Regions from separate parts of the Pasteurella oralis genome, predicted to be linked through region 2. Evidence: riboswitches for the same ligand, from Rfam matches in the RefSeq annotation. Region 2 holds a riboswitch; each other region holds the start of a gene.
What was found. A riboswitch is a leader RNA that binds a small molecule or an ion and turns the genes downstream of it on or off. The one in region 2 is predicted to bind thiamine pyrophosphate.
Positions count from the first base shown of each region.

Region 1: linked by a shared signal. The riboswitch ahead of thiB (thiamine ABC transporter substrate binding subunit) and the one ahead of thiC (phosphomethylpyrimidine synthase ThiC) in region 2 are both predicted to bind thiamine pyrophosphate.
Region 3: linked by a shared signal. The riboswitch ahead of ACFSAV_RS09815 (ABC transporter ATP-binding protein) and the one ahead of thiC (phosphomethylpyrimidine synthase ThiC) in region 2 are both predicted to bind thiamine pyrophosphate.

Region 1 covers NZ_JBHUFP010000015.1:75,478-81,632, forward strand. Annotated here, with positions in the region: gene thiQ (thiamine ABC transporter ATP-binding protein) at 1-179, opposite strand, end outside; gene thiP (thiamine/thiamine pyrophosphate ABC transporter permease ThiP) at 172-1,782, opposite strand; gene thiB (thiamine ABC transporter substrate binding subunit) at 1,787-2,791, opposite strand; TPP riboswitch at 2,830-2,922, opposite strand; gene glnE (bifunctional [glutamate--ammonia ligase]-adenylyl-L-tyrosine phosphorylase/[glutamate--ammonia-ligase] adenylyltransferase) at 3,140-6,091, shown strand; gene ACFSAV_RS08970 (class I SAM-dependent methyltransferase) at 6,135-6,155, opposite strand, start outside.
Region 2 covers NZ_JBHUFP010000007.1:37,040-43,194, forward strand. Annotated here, with positions in the region: gene ACFSAV_RS06245 (thiazole synthase) at 1-132, opposite strand, end outside; gene thiS (sulfur carrier protein ThiS) at 149-349, opposite strand; gene ACFSAV_RS06255 (HesA/MoeB/ThiF family protein) at 374-1,126, opposite strand; gene thiC (phosphomethylpyrimidine synthase ThiC) at 1,249-3,177, opposite strand; TPP riboswitch at 3,297-3,391, opposite strand; gene pgi (glucose-6-phosphate isomerase) at 3,603-5,252, shown strand; gene ACFSAV_RS06270 (helix-turn-helix domain-containing protein) at 5,562-6,155, opposite strand, start outside.
Region 3 covers NZ_JBHUFP010000025.1:82,438-88,592, reverse strand. Annotated here, with positions in the region: gene ACFSAV_RS09830 (ABC transporter substrate-binding protein) at 1-938, opposite strand, end outside; gene tenA (thiaminase II) at 958-1,611, opposite strand; gene ACFSAV_RS09820 (ABC transporter permease) at 2,078-2,830, opposite strand; gene ACFSAV_RS09815 (ABC transporter ATP-binding protein) at 2,830-3,552, opposite strand; TPP riboswitch at 3,625-3,724, opposite strand; gene ACFSAV_RS09810 (YnfA family protein) at 3,859-4,185, shown strand; gene ACFSAV_RS09805 (DNA recombination protein RmuC) at 4,406-6,034, opposite strand.

The sequences.
Region 1 (6,155 bases), on a different contig from region 2:
CCATTCAACCAAACTTCACCTCGCTCTACAAATTCAAAGCCTGCAATCAAATTTAATAATGTACTTTTACCTGCACCGCTCGCCCCAATGACAGCGACTTTCTGTTGTGCTGGAATATGTAAATCCAACTCAAATCTGGCTGTTTTATAACAAAATTGCACCTGATGTAATTTAATCATTATCTTTTTCCTTATGCCACTCAATTAAAATAAAAGCAGCCATACAAAAAACTAATAAGATAAACGCAGTAACAGCAGCCTCTTGGCTACGATAATGACCAAGTTGTTGATAGAGCAAATGTGGCAGAGAAGTAAAATCTTCATTACCAAATAAGGCAATCGCAGTGAAATCCCCTAGAGATAAAGCGCAAGCTAATGCAAAAGCATACTTTACTGGCGAACGTAAAGTATGCCATTCAATCAAGGAAAAACGTTGCCAGCCTCGAAGATGCAGAGATTGACATAATTTTTCGTAGTAAATCATGTTGTTATTCATCGGAACTGCAAGAATTCGTAATACAAATGGCATCGCAGCTAGCGCGTTACAGCATACTACAACTATAAAAAGATGTAGTGTAGAAAAATCAATCTCACGTAATAGAATGAATAATCCAATCGCAACAACAAGCGTAGGAATAGCTAAAATTGTCGCACCAATATTAAGAATCAAATCAGAAAAGCGACGATATTCCAACCAATATAACTGCCTTGCGCATAGTAATAAAGCAAATGACAAGATTAGTGCGATAAAAGCAGAAGTTGGCGCTATCAATGCGGAATAACCTATTGCTTTCCACAGTTGAGGTTGTAACCATATAGAAAACAGCTTTGGCGAAAATAACGCGGAAAATAAAATATGCAACAAAGGTAACAATACAAAACTAGTTGCCAATATAATCAATAAAATTTGCCAAAATCTAACCGCTCTTGGTTGAGGGGAAATCCAATATTGACGACTGTGTAATGTTGTTTCTGGTACCTTAGCTAAAAAGCTACTTAACACAAATAAACCGAAGCAAAAGATAAATTGTAATAGTGCAAATAAAGCTGCTTTTGGGAGATCAAATTCAAACAGTACTGCTTGATAAATGGCAACTTCTAATGTCGTATACTTAGGTCCACCACCAAGGGTTAACACAATGGCAAAACTAGTAAAGCACAGCATAAAAATTAAAGTAAAGACAGGAGATAATTGCTGACGCAAATAAGGTAGCTCAATTAGGCGTATAAATTGCCAACCACGAATATTAAGTTGAGCAGCAAGCTGTCTTTGTTGAATGGGAATATGTTGTAATCCTTGCAAAAACATTCGAGTCGCTAATGGAATATTAAAAAACAGGTGCGCGATTAAAATACCCGTTAATCCATAGATGTTTGGTGTCCAATTAATATCTCCAATTGCCATTAACGTAGCTAACCAACCTGAACTACCATATACACCTAATAAACCAAAAATTGCTACTAAAGCAGGCAAAACAAAAGTTAATGAAAACAACTTTAAAATCAATGTATTCGCAATAAACTGTTGATAAAAAAATGCGCGTGCTAATAATGCCCCAAAAATAACAGACAACAATGCGGATAAAAATGCCTGCCAAAGACTAAATAAAATAACGTGATGCAAATACCGATCAGTCAGTAAATAATACCAACTATACTCACCTTGAATAGAAAAAACAGCAGTTAATGGAAAAACATAAAAGACAATAAGTAATAAAATCACCAAAATTCCGCCCAAATAGTGGGACGGGCGAAATTTTGGTGACATCAATAGTTGCAACATGTGATTACTTAGTTAAGGTTGTTTGCCAAACAGCGATCCATTTTTTTAGCTGTTGTGCATTAACTTGGGTAGTATCTAATACTTTCGATTGCAATTGTTTTACTTTTAATGCATCAAAATGCGGTTCAATTTGTGCGTCAATTACAGATAGCATCACATTATTTTTAACTAAATGCAGCTGAGCTTCAGGTTGAATTAAAAATGTAAGAAAATGATCAGCACAAACATTATCACGATTTATCACTTTTGCGGCTGTTTCAATTTGAAGTACGCCACCTTCAGTAAACTCTGTTGCCATGTACTGATCTTTTTGTTCAAATACAAGATGATACAACGGCGATGTACTATAACTAAGTACTAAGTCTGCCTCACCTTTTAAGAAAGCGCCATATGTATCAGACCAGCCTTTTCCTACTGTGACTGTATGTTTAGCAAGCTTTTGCCATGCTTGTGTAATTTCATGTTCAGGATAAACTTTATTCATCCAAATTAATAAACCACGTCCAACACTACTCGTACGCGGATCTTGGTAAATAATGTTTAAATCATCGCGGGTAACCAGTTCTTGTAAACTTTGCGGTGGATTTTGTACTTTTGTCTTATCATAAATAAAAGCAAATTGCCCAAAATCATAAGGTAAAAAAGTCTTATCTTTCCATATAATTGGTAACGAAAGTTGATTTAAATCGACTGTATTTGGCGCAAATAACTCGCTTTTTCTCGCTTCTTCTAATACATAATTATCTAACCCAACAACAATATCTGCTTTCGTTTTTTTCCCTTCTAAACGTAAGCGATTAAACATAGTGCCAGAATCACCAAACGCAGTGAAATTTACTTGGCATTGTGGAAATTGTTTTTCAAATGCTGTTTTTATCTTTGGACCAGCTCCCCAATCTGATGTAAAAGAGTCATAAGTATAAACATTGATAGTTTGCATTTGTGCAAACGCAGCCAATGAAAAGGTTGAAAATGCGGTTAAAAATAAAGAAGTTTTAAATTTAGACATTGTGTCCTCTCTTGTTATGGCATCAAAAAAGTACACAGTAATATTGACTGTTAGTTTCCTACGCCAGTATTAACTGCATCAGGTTCACGGGTATTATCTCAGCCATCAAAGTAGCACCCCGACTAAGTGGGTAAGTCTATAATATTTTATGAGGAAACAAAAGGTTATTTATTGATTCCTATAGCTTATATTTTCAAATAGAAGAAAAATAAAATATAAAAGAGAAACCAAAAAATTATTTGTCTAAAATTCTGGAACTTCCATCGCAAAAGTGAAAAATTACTACAGTGAAAACCGCTATTTTATGCTAAAGTCAGTCTGTTTCTTGTGTATTTAATAGGATTTCTCATGTCTTTATCTTTTAACCAATTTGATCACAAATTAGCTCAACTTGCTCAACAACTGATAAATACATTTCCTGACCAATATGACATCACGTTATTGCAACAAATTGAACTGGATAAAGACGATCTCAATAGCTCAATCGGGCAGCTTCGTTATGCTATTGCAATGTCAGACTTCTTTGCCGATGTATTGTCAAAACAGCCACACTTTTTACAACAATGTTGGCATAATCCTCCTAAGTTAGATGAATGCGATCAATATGTAGTTCGGCTAAATATCCTATTAACGCAAACTCATTCAGAAGAGCAACTTTATAAAGTCCTGCGTCAATTTCGCAATCAAGAAATGGCTAAGCTCAGTTTTTGCCAAAGTCTAAATTTAGGTACCGTAGAAGATATTTTTCTTCGTTTATCTCAGTTAGCTGAGAGCTTAATTATTGCAGCTCGAGATTGGCTCTATGTGCGTGCTTGTGAAGAAATGGGAACACCCATGGATGAACAAGGTCAGCCACAGCAGCTCTATATTTTAGGCATGGGTAAACTTGGTGGTTTTGAACTCAATTTTTCTTCAGATATTGACTTAATTTTCACTTATCCAGCTAATGGTGAAACCATCGGTGCACGAAAAAGGGTTGAAAACGCTAAATTTTTCACACGGTTAGGACAACGTTTAATTAGCGCATTAGATCAATATACAGTTGATGGATTTGTTTATCGAACAGATATGCGCTTACGCCCTTTTGGTGAAAGTGGCGCTTTGGCATTAAGCTTTGCCGCTATGGAACAATATTATCAAGATCAAGGGCGTGATTGGGAACGTTATGCAATGATAAAAGGGCGAATTCTAGGTGCAAATCCACAAGATCCTAATATCAAAACACTGCAACAATTATTACGCCCTTTTGTATATCGTCGCTATATTGATTTCAGTGTGATTCAATCTCTACGAGAAATGAAAGGGAAAATTGAACGAGAAGTGCGTCGTCGTGGGCTCAACGATAATATTAAACTTGGCGCAGGCGGGATTCGTGAAATTGAATTTATTGTCCAAGTTTTCCAACTTATTCGCGGAGGACGTGAAATCAGATTACAACGCCATGAATTGTTAAAATTGCTACCTGAGCTAGTTGCACTTGAATTGATATCGGCACAACAAAAACAAGATTTGCAACAAGCTTATGTGTTTTTACGCCGTACTGAAAATATCTTACAAGCAATCAACGATCAGCAAACACAACAATTACCCGAAAAGGAATTGGATCGCCAACGTTTGATACAAGCAACACAAGTTTTTAAGCAATGGAATACTCAATTTCAAGCAGAAAATGTCTTCTACCCTATTGATGACTGGACAAGTTTTTGCAAGCAATTACACCAACATCAGCAAAAAGTTCGTGCTATTTTTACTAACTTAATTGGTGAAGAAAAAGAAGAAATAGCAGAAGCCTTAGACTTATGGCATGACTTTCTTGATGCGGATTTAGATGAAAGTGAAATTAAGCAAGTATTGATTGAGAATCAAGTAGATGAGGCAGATTTCACCGAAATTATTCAGATATTAGTTCAATTTCGCTCTGAATTATCTCGTCGCCCAATTGGCACACGTGGGCGAGAAGTACTTACACAATTATTGCCACATTTATTACAACAACTATTTTCGCATTCTGCCTATCGTACTTTATTACCAAGAATCCTCAATATTGTCGAAAAAATATTAACACGTACCACTTATTTAGAATTATTGCTTGAAAATCCACAAGCACTTAATCAACTGATTGAGCTTTGCGCCCAATCTAAACTGATCGCAGAGCAAGTTGCACGTCATCCTATTTTGCTTGATGAACTACTAGATCGTAAAGCGTTACTTAATCCACCGCCCTATACAGAATATCAAAGCGAACTACAACAATATTTACTGCGTTTACCCTCTGATGATGATGAACAGATTATTGATGGTTTGCGCCAATTTAAACAAGCGACTTTATTACGTATCGCCTCTGCAGACATTCTCGGTGCATTACCCGTGATGAAAGTAAGTGATCATCTCACATTTTTGACAGAAGCGATCATTGAAGTAGTTGTGAATTTAGCTTGGCAGCAGGTCGCCACTCGCTTTGGAATACCTGAACATTTAACGGAAAACCAAAAAGGTTTTTTAGTCATTGGGTACGGTAAACTTGGTGGTATTGAACTAGGCTACAAATCTGATTTAGATCTCGTCTTTTTATATCAATCTGCTAACAATAGCCAAACAATTGGCGGGAAACGCAGTATTGATAGCAATCAATTTTACTTGCGCTTAGCACAAAAAATTATCAGCATTTTCAGTATAAATACGTTTGCAGGCATATTATATGAAGTGGACATGCGCTTACGTCCTTCAGGTGAATCTGGGTTGTTATGCAGTTCTATTTCCGCATTTAAAGATTACCAACTCAATGAAGCTTGGACTTGGGAAAAACAAGCATTAGTGCGCAGCCGTGCTATTTATGGTGAAAAAACGCTCCGACAAGCGTTTGAAGCTATTCGCCAAAGCGTACTTTCCGCACCACGAGAAATCAACACTCTCAAAGCCGATGTTGTTACGATGCGTCACAAAATGTATGAGCACTTAGCAAATACAGAAGAAGGGCAATTCAACATTAAAACTGACCGTGGTGGCATTACAGATATTGAATTCATCGCCCAATATTTAGTACTCGCCCATGCACCACAAAATCCAATATTGGCAACATGGTCAGACAATGTGCGTATTTTTGAGATCATGGCTGAAAGTGCGGTCATTTCTTGGCAAATTTCAGAAAGATTACAACAATGCTATGTGGAATTACGTAACCGTATTCATCATTTAAGTCTGTTAGGTTTACCTGCTATCGTACCAAATTCAGAGTTTCAATCAGAGCGAGAATTTATCCAAATGATTTGGTATGAATTACTAGAAAAGGAAGCTGAATAAATAAAGAGGCACAGATTCATCATGCTGTGCCTCTTAATCCATCTTAATCGTTCATCAAATTTGC
Region 2 (6,155 bases):
ACCTGATGCTATAATACTTTGCTGCATTAATTGGGGATGTGAGAATTTACCCGTACCAGTAAATAAACGAGATTTAAATTGGTGACCAGCGATGACTAAAGCATCTTGTGTAATAGAATTTATGGTTTGCATATAATATCCTTGATGATTAACCGCCAGCAATTGCACGAAAAACTGTTAAACGATCATTGGCTTGTAATTGATAGGTGCTCCACTCTGAGCGAGGTAAAACCTGTTGATTCACTGCAATAGCTAAACCTTGTTGATTTAGTTTTTGCAGTTCAATCAGTTGTTGTATTGATAAGTTTTGCTCTAGATTGAGCTTTGCGTCATTTAAATAAATTTCCATAATTATCCTGCTGAAAAAAGAGATTTAACTATGGCAATGACAAATTTGACATTGCTTGTTGGGCTGTAAGTAGAGGGTTTGCCATGTGAGTTTTTTGGCATCAAATAATGTTAATTTGCCTGCACTAGAAACGTTTAAGCCCAATAGATATTTCAGAGCTTCAAGCGCTTGTAAACAGCCAATTGTACCGACTACAGGAGCGAGAATACCTGCTGTTTTACAGTTTAAGTGTGCTAGTTCTTGATCAGGATATAAACAAGCGTAACAACCTTGCGTATGATAATCTGTTAGGCTAATCAGTTGCCCTGATAAACCGATAGCTGCACCCGAAATGAGGGGTTTATTCAGCCCAACACAAGCTTGATTAATATGATGGCGTGTAGGCATGTTGTCTGTACAATCTAAGACTAAATTGACTTTTTTTGCCCAATAATTTAGCTGAGTCAAACCCAGTTGACCAGTAATGGTGACTAATTCGACTTGTGGATTAATCGCTGTTAAACGGGTTTTAGCTGCTTGTACTTTCGCAAGATTAATGTCTTTTGTACTGTATAAAATTTGGCGAGGAAGATTACTAATATCAACTGTATCAAAATCGGCAAGATAGACTTTTCCTACACCAGAACCGACTAAATACTGTGCTACAACAGAACCTAATCCACCTAAGCCAACAATCAGTATGCTACTTTTTTCTAAACGTATTTGCCCTTCAAGCCCACATTCTTCAAGTAATAGCTGGCGGCTATAGCGTAAAAATGTTTGATCGGATAATGGCATTTTGTATTCTCTGATTTAGTGATATAAAACTTGGCGAAAAGTGACCGCACTTTTGCATAAGAGAGGACGCATCATTTAGCGTCTTCTTTTTATTAAGCTCAATATTTAAATAATTTACAAAGTTATTGTGTTAAATGTTGGCTTTGATGATAAATTTCACTGCCTTTTTCACGGAATTTTTCTGCCATTTCACGCAAACCTTTAGTTTGGGATTCGTCTATATTAGTAACATCTATTTGTTGTAACTCTTTTGCGTAATCACGCACTTCTTGTGAAATTTTCATCGAGCAGAATTTCGGACCACACATAGAACAGAAATGAGCTATTTTGCCCGATTCTTGTGGTAAGGTTTCATCGTGATAGGTTCGTGCAGTTTCTGGATCAAGGGAAAGATTAAATTGATCTTCCCAACGGAATTCAAAGCGGGCTTTTGACATCGCATTATCGCGAATTTGAGCAGCAGGATGGCCTTTAGCTAAATCTGCTGCATGAGCGGCTATTTTATAAGTAATTAACCCTTGTTTAACATCGTGTTTGTCAGGCAATCCTAAATGCTCTTTTGGTGTCACATAACACAACATCGCACAACCAAACCAGCCAATCATGGCAGCTCCGATGCCAGAAGTGAAATGATCATAACCTGGGGCAATATCAGTGGTAAGAGGGCCTAACGTATAGAATGGCGCTTCGTGACAATGAGAGAGTTCTTCAGTAACATTACGTTGAATCATGTGCATTGGAATGTGTCCAGGACCTTCTATCATCACTTGGACATCATATTCCCAAGCAATTTTAGTGAGCTCACCTAGTGTATACAGCTCTGAAAACTGGGCTTCATCATTGGCATCTTGAATTGATCCTGGACGTAAACCATCACCTAAAGATAACGATACATCATAGCGCGCACAAATCTCACAAATTTCACGGAAATGAGTATATAAGAAATTTTCGCAATGGTGAGCTAGGCACCATTTTGCCATAATTGAACCACCGCGAGAAACAATGCCAGTTAAGCGTTTTGCTGTCATTGGGATGTAACGTAATAAGGTGCCAGCATGAATTGTAAAATAATCTACTCCTTGTTCGGCTTGTTCGATAATCGTGTCTTTAAAGATTGCCCAAGTAAGATTTTCAGCGACACCGCTGACTTTTTCTAATGCTTGATAGAGTGGGACAGTACCAATTGGCACAGGGCTATTACGAATAATCCATTCGCGTGTTTCGTGAATATGACGTCCAGTAGACAGATCCATTACTGTATCTGCTCCCCAACGAATAGCCCATACTAATTTTTCTACTTCTTCCTCTATTGATGAGGTCACAGCAGAGTTACCAATATTAGCATTGACTTTGACTAAAAAATTACGTCCAATAATCATTGGTTCTAATTCAGGGTGATTGATGTTACAAGGAATAATGGCACGACCAGCGGCGACTTCTTGGCGTACGAATTCAGGTGTAATATGGGGAGGAATTTGAGCACCAAAATTCTGTCCTTGATGTTGTTGTAATAGTATTCCGCTTTTAATTCTGTCTCGTCCCATATTTTCACGAAGCGCGATAAATTCCATTTCTGGCGTAATAATGCCTTGACGTGCATAGTGTAATTGCGTTACTCGTTTTCCTATTTTGCCTTGTTTGACTTGACGTTTAAGCTGAAAACGCAATTCATCTAATGTGTTATCTTGCAAGCGTTGATTAGCATATTCTGAGCTTAATCCTGTGAGGTATTCAGTGTCACTACGTTCTAAGATCCAAGCATCACGATAAGCAGGGATACCTTTAGTAACATCAATGTGTTGATTTTCATCGCCATAAATGCCTGACGTGTCATAAATAGGAATGGACTCATTAGCTTCATATTGCGGGTTATCTTTATCACCACCAACTAATGTCGGACTTAAATGAATTTCACGCATAGGTACTTGGATATCAGCTCGTGAGCCTTGCAGGTAAATGCGCGAAGAGCTGGGATGCTGATAACCTTTTAATGTTTGAATGAAACTTTGGGCTGAAGCACGTTTTTCACGGCGAGTTGTAAGTTTTGACATAAGCAAATATACCTTTTTAATGTGTAATAAAGTAAATTGCTTGTTGAAGTGAGGGAGGGGTGAACTCATCGCTTTAGTTAAATAAGGTTTCCCTTATCACTAAAGAGCGGTCTAATTTTGATGAATTTTAACTTGTTCCCTACGCAAGTATTAACCTAACAGGTTCGACGGATCCCAATATGGTCTCAGCTCGAAAGCACTCCGACAAGTGGGCAAGAGTATAAAAGTAAAGAAACAAAAAAAACAAGAAAGAAACTGAGAAATGTGAGCTATATCACAAAATAGTTGTGACTTTGGAGAGAAATAAGACAATTAATTGATTTATAAAACTTAACTTTGCTTTTACTCAACCTTTGCCTCTTAACCAAAAAACTAATTTAGTATATTATTTCATTCATTTGATATGACATAAAAAAGGAAAAGCTATGAAAAACATTAACCCAACATCTACTGCTGCATGGAAAGCCTTAGAACAGCATAACCAACAACAAAGTGCGGTGACAATTCAGCAACTTTTTGCTCAAGAAAAAGATCGTTTTGCAGATTATTCATTGATGTTTAATAACGAGATTTTGGTGGATTTTTCGAAAAATAATGTGACTAAAGAAACATTAGCGTTGTTACGTCAATTAGCAAATGAATGTGCATTATCTGATGCTATTGAAGCAATGTTTACAGGTGAAAAAATCAATAGAACCGAAGATCGTGCTGTCTTACATACGGCATTACGTAATCGAGCAAATACAGCAGTGTTAGTTGATGGGCAGGATGTGATGCCAGAGGTAAATGCGGTATTAGCAAAAATGAAAGCGTTTTGTCAACGTGTCATTTCAGGTGAATGGAAAGGTTATACAGGTAAAGCAATTACTGATGTGATTAATATTGGTATTGGTGGTTCAGACTTAGGGCCTTATATGGTTACTGAAGCACTACGTCCTTATAAAAATCATTTGAATTTACATTTTGTATCGAATGTTGATGGAACACATGTCGCGGAAGTGTTGAAGAAAGTGAATCCAGAAACGACCCTGTTTTTGGTGGCTTCGAAAACTTTTACCACTCAAGAAACTATGACAAATGCGATTTCTGCGCGTGATTGGTTCTTAGCAAGTGCTAAAGAACAGCAGCATGTAGCGAAACACTTTGCTGCCCTTTCAACCAATGCTAAAGCTGTAGCTGAATTTGGTATTGATACTCATAATATGTTTGAATTCTGGGATTGGGTTGGTGGTCGTTATTCATTATGGTCAGCGATTGGATTATCTATTGCATTATCAATTGGTTTTGAGCATTTTGAAGCTCTTTTAGCAGGGGCGCACGCGATGGATCAACATTTCCGTACCGCGCCAATCGAACAAAATATTCCAACTACTTTAGCGCTCGTTGGCTTATGGAATACGAATTTTTTAGGGGCGCAAACAGAAGCTATCTTACCTTATGATCAATACTTACATCGTTTTGCGGCGTATTTCCAACAAGGTAATATGGAATCAAATGGAAAATACATTGATCGTGATGGGAAGGAGATTAATAATTATCAAACGGGACCAATCATTTGGGGGGAACCTGGTACTAATGGTCAGCATGCTTTCTATCAACTTATCCATCAAGGCACGACTCTAATCCCTTGTGACTTTATTGCGCCAGCGCAAACACACAATCCACTTGCTGATCATCATGAGAAATTATTATCAAATTTCTTTGCGCAAACTGAAGCTCTGGCTTTTGGTAAAAGTAAGCAAGAGGTTGAAGCTGAATTTATCAATGCAGGTAAGTCACTAGATGAAGTGAAAGACATTGTGCCATTCAAAGTCTTTACGGGTAATAAACCAACTAACTCTATTTTAGTACAAAAAATGACACCATTTAGCTTAGGCGCATTAATTGCAATGTATGAGCATAAAATTTTTGTACAAGGTGTGATTTTTAATATTTATAGCTTCGATCAATGGGGAGTTGAATTAGGCAAACAATTGGCAAATCGCATTTTGCCAGAATTAGCTAGTGATGGCAAAATTGAAAGCCATGATAGTTCGACTAATGGGTTGATCAATCAATATAAATCTTGGCGTTAAGTTAAATAACGATAAGATTTAATAGCAGATCTGCACTTTAAGATGGGATTGATTATCCAATTGAAGTGCAGATTTTTTTATTACTGAAGGGTTTTATAGATTAAAATAAATACAAATTGGTATTTATTATAATACTATCATTAAAAATAAATTAAGGGAGTGATCATTTTTAATTAACCCGATTTTATTCGTAGATAAATAATAAAAAACATTTTAATAATAGCTTATTTTTATATGGCTGAATAAAATTTAAACTAAGTAATAAATGAAATATAAAAATTAAACTAATATCAATTATTTTTTGAGCGATTAAATTAAATGATGACCTATAAACACAACTCGACCAATAATTTCAACATTTTTATCTTCTCCCATATCTAATTCAATCGGTGGATAAATAAGCTGATTATCACTAATTAATCGAATACCATTTGGTAGCCCTTGAATTCGTTTTATCCATAGCTGTTTGCCGAAACGCATAAGATAAATTTCACCATCTTTAGGTGTTATTACCGCGCGATTAATTAGCAGAAGATCACCGCTGTGAATCGTCGGCTGCATACTATCTCCAGAAGCAACAATAAAAGCAAGTTTATTAGGAACTATTCCTCTTAAACTTAACCATTGGGTACTTAATCCAATGTAATCATCAGGTGGTATGTTAAAATGATTGAGGGTAATATCTTGATAAACGGGAATTTGTACCTGATCTTCGCTATTTCCTGCTTTACTGACTTGTAGTTGCGTTGAATAATGATGGGTTCGTTCATCGATATCTTTACTAAAAGAAGAGTTACTCACAGGATTATTTTCGTCATATAATCCAAGTTGTTTTTGTACAGCAACTGGAAATGAAGAGTAATGATATTCAAATGTTCTTCCTTTAACCCCTTCTCTTTGGCG
Region 3 (6,155 bases), on a different contig from region 2:
TCTACTGCATAATCACTTAATGGTTTAACGACCTTTGTCAACCCATTATCTTTCAAGAATACAGCCATACGTTCATAGCGATGCCCATCTAACGCGCGAGGACGTAATGTCAAGCGAGGTAAAGTATCTTGCCAAGCCAAGCGATTGATCTCATTATCTAACTCTTTTGGTTTATAGGTCACATAGGCTTGCCATGCATCGTCAGGATGGTTTAATGTGTAAATTGTCGCTTGTTCAAGTGCGGTCAGAAATTTACTAATTTTTTCTTTTGCCATGTTATGTTTATTAGCGACCAAAATAAGTTCATCATAAATCGGTACACCATGTTCTTCGGGGTAAAACGCACGACCAGGGTGTTTCTCGACCTTCATTTGGTTAAGCTCTACATTACGGAACCCTCCGATCACTGCATCAACCTGACCACTAATAACAGAAGGAGAAAGCGACCAATTCACATTGATCATTTCTACATCTTTATTAGTTAATCCTGCCGATTTAAGCATTGCAGTTAACAAAGAATCTTCAAAACCGCTCACGGAATAACCAATTTTTTTGCCTTTTAAATCAGCTAAACTGTTGATATTACTTTTTTCTAATACAATCAAGCTATTAAGTGGTGTTGAAACCAGTGTACCAACGCGTGTTAATGGCAAATCCTCGGCAACTTGAATTTGCAGTTGTGGTTGATAATCAACGGCTAAATCTGCTTTACCAGCGGCAACCAGTTTAGGGGGAAGAGAAGGGTCGGCAGGTTCAATAATTTCAACCTCTAAGTCATTTTGTGCAAAATAGCCTTTTTGTTGCGCCACAATAATGGCTGCGTGATCTGGATTGACGAACCAATCGAGTAATAACGTCAATTTTTCTTTTGCCGATACGGAAAAACTGACTCCCATTGCGAGTGCCAGAGTGAGTGTATTTTTAACTAATTTTTGCATCATCTTTCTCCTACTTTGTTTAACTTAAATCTAAGCCCATTTGCCAGAATGCAGATTCCATTCGGGTGGCAGTATTAAAAATATGTTGTAATTTCTTTATCTGTGTATCAGTTAAATTTGCGCACAGTGTGTCTAATAGGTTAGTAGTATTTTGTGCAGCTGTTTGAAATTCTTCACCTGAATAAGCATCAATCCATGCTTGATATGGATTATTTTTAGGACTAATATCACTTTCCACGATATGTTTGGCTATCACCGCATAACCAATGGCGCAAGGCGCAATAGCTGTGTAAAGTTCTGCTAAACCGTTTGTCATGCCTATGTCTAACACATAGCGTGTATATGCCACACAAGCAGCAGATTCTTTAGTGCTCAATAAAGTTTTTTCATCAATTCCCCAGCTTTCACAAAATTGAATATGCAGCTGAATTTCGTGCAACAATGCGCCAATTGCATCATGTGCGTTTTTCATTTGGACAAAATTTTCTGCTTTATAAATCCCCAGTGACAATGCTCGGTTGTATTGAAACAGAAATAAATAATCTTGTTTGAGATAGTGTTGAAAGCAGATTTTCGGCAATGTGCCGTTGGCAAGTTGTTGTACAAAGGGATGGTGAATATATGTTTGCCAATATTGGTTTGCGTTGTTGATGAGTTGTTGTGTTGTAGACATGTTGTTTCCTATCATTTTTAACGTAAGGTTTCATCTTTACTTTCTTTTACTTGTGCAAAAGAAAGGTATACCCCGACTAAGTAGCTTATCCTTGATTAAAAAGGAATTTTTTAACAATAAATAAGTTACTTTCACTTCGTTACGTAATGTTATTTCCTTAAAAATGCCTTTTCCAAGCAGGCAGCTTACACAAAGGCTTCATTGAGTTAGCTGGTTATAAAAGTGCGGTGAGATTTTAAAATTTTTAAAAAAATGACCGCACTTTAAAAGCACTTTATTCTGTTTCTTGTTTTGCTACTTCTGTAGCGTTGAATTTTCCATTAGGTCAATACTATGAAATAAAGACCCTCAATCTATGCAATTTTTATTTGCTTCGTTTACCCAGTGAGCTGTTGTTAAAATGCTATTCAAAAGCGCTTATTTACCTTTTGCTGATCTATCTTTGCCCAAACAAAGAAAAGTGAAATCACTTCAAATATCTTATCCATGGGATCCATCTATTCAGTAAATAATCCACACTGAAATACAGTGTTAAACTTATCAGCATCAAGATAAATAGTGCTGAAAACATTAAATCGACTTGCATGCGTGCATTTGCATGTAACATTAAATAACCCAATCCCTGCGAAGAACCGACCCACTCGCCTACAATTGCGCCAATAGGGGCGACAGAAACTGCGATACGTAATCCAGAGGCAAAAGAGGGAAGGGCTGCGGGGAGGCGGACTTTAAATAGCATTGCAATGGGTGAAGTTTTCATGGTTTTAGCTAATTCGAGCCATTGCATTGGTGTATTGCGTAGTCCGTCGTAACAGGCTGCGGTGACAGGGAAGTAAATAATCAAGATAGTCATAGCAATTTTGGAGGCAAGACCGTAGCCAAACCAAAGCACCAATAAGGGTGCAATAGCGAATACTGGAATAGCTTGTGAAATAACGAGTAATGGCAATAACAATGCGGATAAATGGGGAGATAGGCTGAGTAATAGCGCGGAGATTAAGCCTAATATAACACCCAAACTCAATCCTAAACCGATTTCTAACATGGTGACTTGTGCATGCTGCCAGAGTAAATCATAGCGACTGGTCAGTTGCGTTAAGATGTCTGTTGGTGGCGGCAACATATAATGTGGAATAGCAAAAAAACTGACCGCACTTTGCCAACAAATGAGTAAAAATAAAGCTAAAAAAGCGACTTTAATTAGGGAGATCACCTTCATCAAATTGCACCCTGCATCAGTTGGTTAAGTAGATATTGTTGTAATTGCCATAAATCGTGTTGCACGAGTTCTCGTGGTGTATCGCCTATAGGTGAAATTTTAGTGGATAACGTGGCAGGATAATGTTGCAAAATATAAATCTCATCGCTTAAACGAATAGCTTCTTGTGGATCATGTGTAATAAATAATACGGTTTTATCTTTCAATAAGGTATGAGCGAGATTTTGTAATTGTAAGCGAGAGATGGCGTCCAATGCCGAGAAAGGTTCATCCATTAAAATGATTTCTGCTTCCTGCATTAACGTACGAGCAAGTGCAATGCGTTGACGTTGCCCGCCAGACAGGTAATAACAGGCTTTATGTTGGTGGTTGTCCATGTTTACTGCAGTCAGCAATTGTTTAGCTCTAGCGATTGTCGCTGCATTTTTTGTGTTGTTCAAATGATGAATGAGTTGGACATTATCTAAAACAGATAGCCATGGGTAGAGCGCATCTTGTTGCGCCATGTAGCTGACTTTTCCCCCTTGTGGGAAATGAATTTCGCCTTGCGTTTTAGCAGTGTTTTCTAATCCTGCAATCGCACGTAATAACGTTGATTTTCCCACACCAGATGCACCGAGTAAGCTTATCCATTTTCCTTTGGGCAAGCAAAAAGAAAAATCAGCAAATAATGGCGCTTGATTATAACGCAAAGTTAAATTACGAATTTCAACGGCATTCATGGTTTAAACCATTCATTCAGCGTTGCAAGAAAAATAATTGAAAAATAGAAAATGATAAAAGAAAAGGGGGAAGTATTGGCATAATTAGTTTCCTACGTCAGTACGAGCTGTATCAGGTTCACGGGTATCATCTCAGCTTTACTTATTTTGTAAAGCACCCCGACTAAAGTGCAATAAGGCTACCTAAGTTAGTTAAAAAGAGAAGTAATTTATTAAAGAATTGTGATCAATATCACATTATTTAATTTAGTTGTGATGATTTCTTCAGCAGAGTATTCTATTTTAGTGAATGATTAAGGATAGTTTATGCTACAAACTTTGGGTTTATTTATTTTAACTGCATTAGCTGAAATTATTGGCTGTTGGTTACCTTATTTATGGCTACGTCAAGAAAAAAGCGCGTGGCTACTGATTCCAGCTGCGCTTAGCCTAACATTATTTGTTTATTTGTTGACCTTACATCCTACCGCAAGTGGGCGAATTTATGCAGCTTATGGTGGCGTGTATATTAGCGTAGCACTGATTTGGCTGTGGTTAGTTGATGGTCAACCTTTACGCTGGCAGGATTGGTTAGGCGTTGCTTTTTGTTTAATAGGTATGGCAGTAATTATGTTTACCGAGAAATCGGGTTAAAGAGAGTCATTTTATGAAATAAAATTGCATATGATAAAAAGCGACTATTATTTTTCGCGAGCTTTTTTAATTGGATGTCTCTCGTTCCTATCGACTGGGTGTTGGCGAGTGAGCGATTTAAGGACATTATTCGTCAGCAGTATGTGGAATTACAAATCAAATAAAGTTAAAAAACAGCAGCAACAAGTTAATATTTACTGCTGTTTTTTTATTGAGTAGATTAACTCGTTTGGCTTTCGGTTTGATTTTCTTCTGCTTTTACCATTTGTAACCGTTCGTTCTCGATATCATTATGTAATAATTCTACGGTAGGCATATTTTTATTGGCTTTTGCAGAAAGTGCTTTAAAACGTTCAACTTTTCCAACTAAGCCTTGCTGTCCAATAAGCGCGGTTACTGTGCTGTTGTAATGTGTACTGGCTGTAGAAATGCTGTTACCAAGCTTATTCAAACGTTCTGCAATTAAACAAATTTGATTATAAATGTCACCTGCTCGAGCACTAATTTCTTTAGCTTCACTATTCCCTCGCTCGATTCGCCATAAGTTTGCAACTGTGCGTAAAATAGGCATTAAAGTAGTGTGCGAAACGACAATAACATTTTTCTCGTAACCATAATTAAATAAGTTTGGCTCCATTTTCATTGCTTCGATATAAGCAGGTTCAAGGGCAATAAACATCAGAACAAAATTTGGGCTGCGCATGCCAATTAAGTTGCTATAATCTTTACGTGATAAGTCATCGATATGATTTTTTATCGCTTTAATATGTTCACGTAATTTACTGTGACGAGTTATTTCATCTTCCGTATTCACTGCATTTTCATAAGCAACTAATGACATTTTACTATCAATGATTAAATGCTTATTGTCAGGCAAATTTAACACAAAATCGGGGTAATTATGTTTACCTTCATTATCTTTAAAATGTGCTTGTGCAGTGTAATGTTGTCCTTCTATTAAGCCTGCCAATTGTAACGCTCGTTCCAGCTGTACTTCACCCCAATTACCTAGCGTTTTCTTTTCACCCTTTAAAGCAGAAGTCAGATTATCGGCTTGTTGCGACATAGTGAGCCCGATTTGCAATACTTTTTTTATTTCTGCCTCTAAACCGGCATTACCTTTTACTGATTCTGAATGGATTTCATTCACACGTTTTTGAAAACCTTCAATTTGCTCACGGAAGGGTTTAAGTAGGCTATCTAACGCGGTCTGATTGCTTTGACTAAAATGACGACTTTTTTCTTCTAAAATACGATTGGCTAGATTTTGAAATTCTATGCTAAGTTGTTGCTTACTTTGCTCAATATTTTGTTGCTGTTCAGCAAAATTTTTCTCTTTTTCTATTAGTGTAGTTTTGAGTTCAGTGAGTTCTTGTGAAAGTGCGGTCAGTTTGGCGATTAATTCACGATTTTCTTGTTCTTTGTGACTAAACTGAGCTTGACTATGCTCGAGTTGTTTTTGCAAACTTTCTGCTTGAGCAGTGGCGATACCAAAACGCTCTTTAAGTGCGGTGATTTTTTCTGAAATTTGAGCGTGACGTACTTGTTGTTCATCAAGCTCTTGTTGTAAATAGTTTAATTTTTCATCACGTTCAATTAAGCGTATTTGTAAACCTTCCGCAGTTGTTTGATATTTGACAACAGCTTGTTCTAATTGATTTTTTAGTTGCTGGGATGTTTCAAATTTGGTTAATAGTTGATTGAAATCTTCAATTGTTTTATTGAGATCCTGTTGTAGTTCCTGACTATCACGTTTTCGACGAGTGCTGATAAATAATAGTATGACACAACAAATCACGAGACCAGCAATAATCAGCAGAAATTGTGATGAAGTCAATTCAGATAGCATATTAACCCTTTCCGATAAAATTAACTAAGGATTAAAGTATAAAGGAAACTGGCGGATTTATCCTAACGGGTTATAATCTTTTTTTATTTTCTCGGTATTCTAATGTGTTATGGCAATCTGT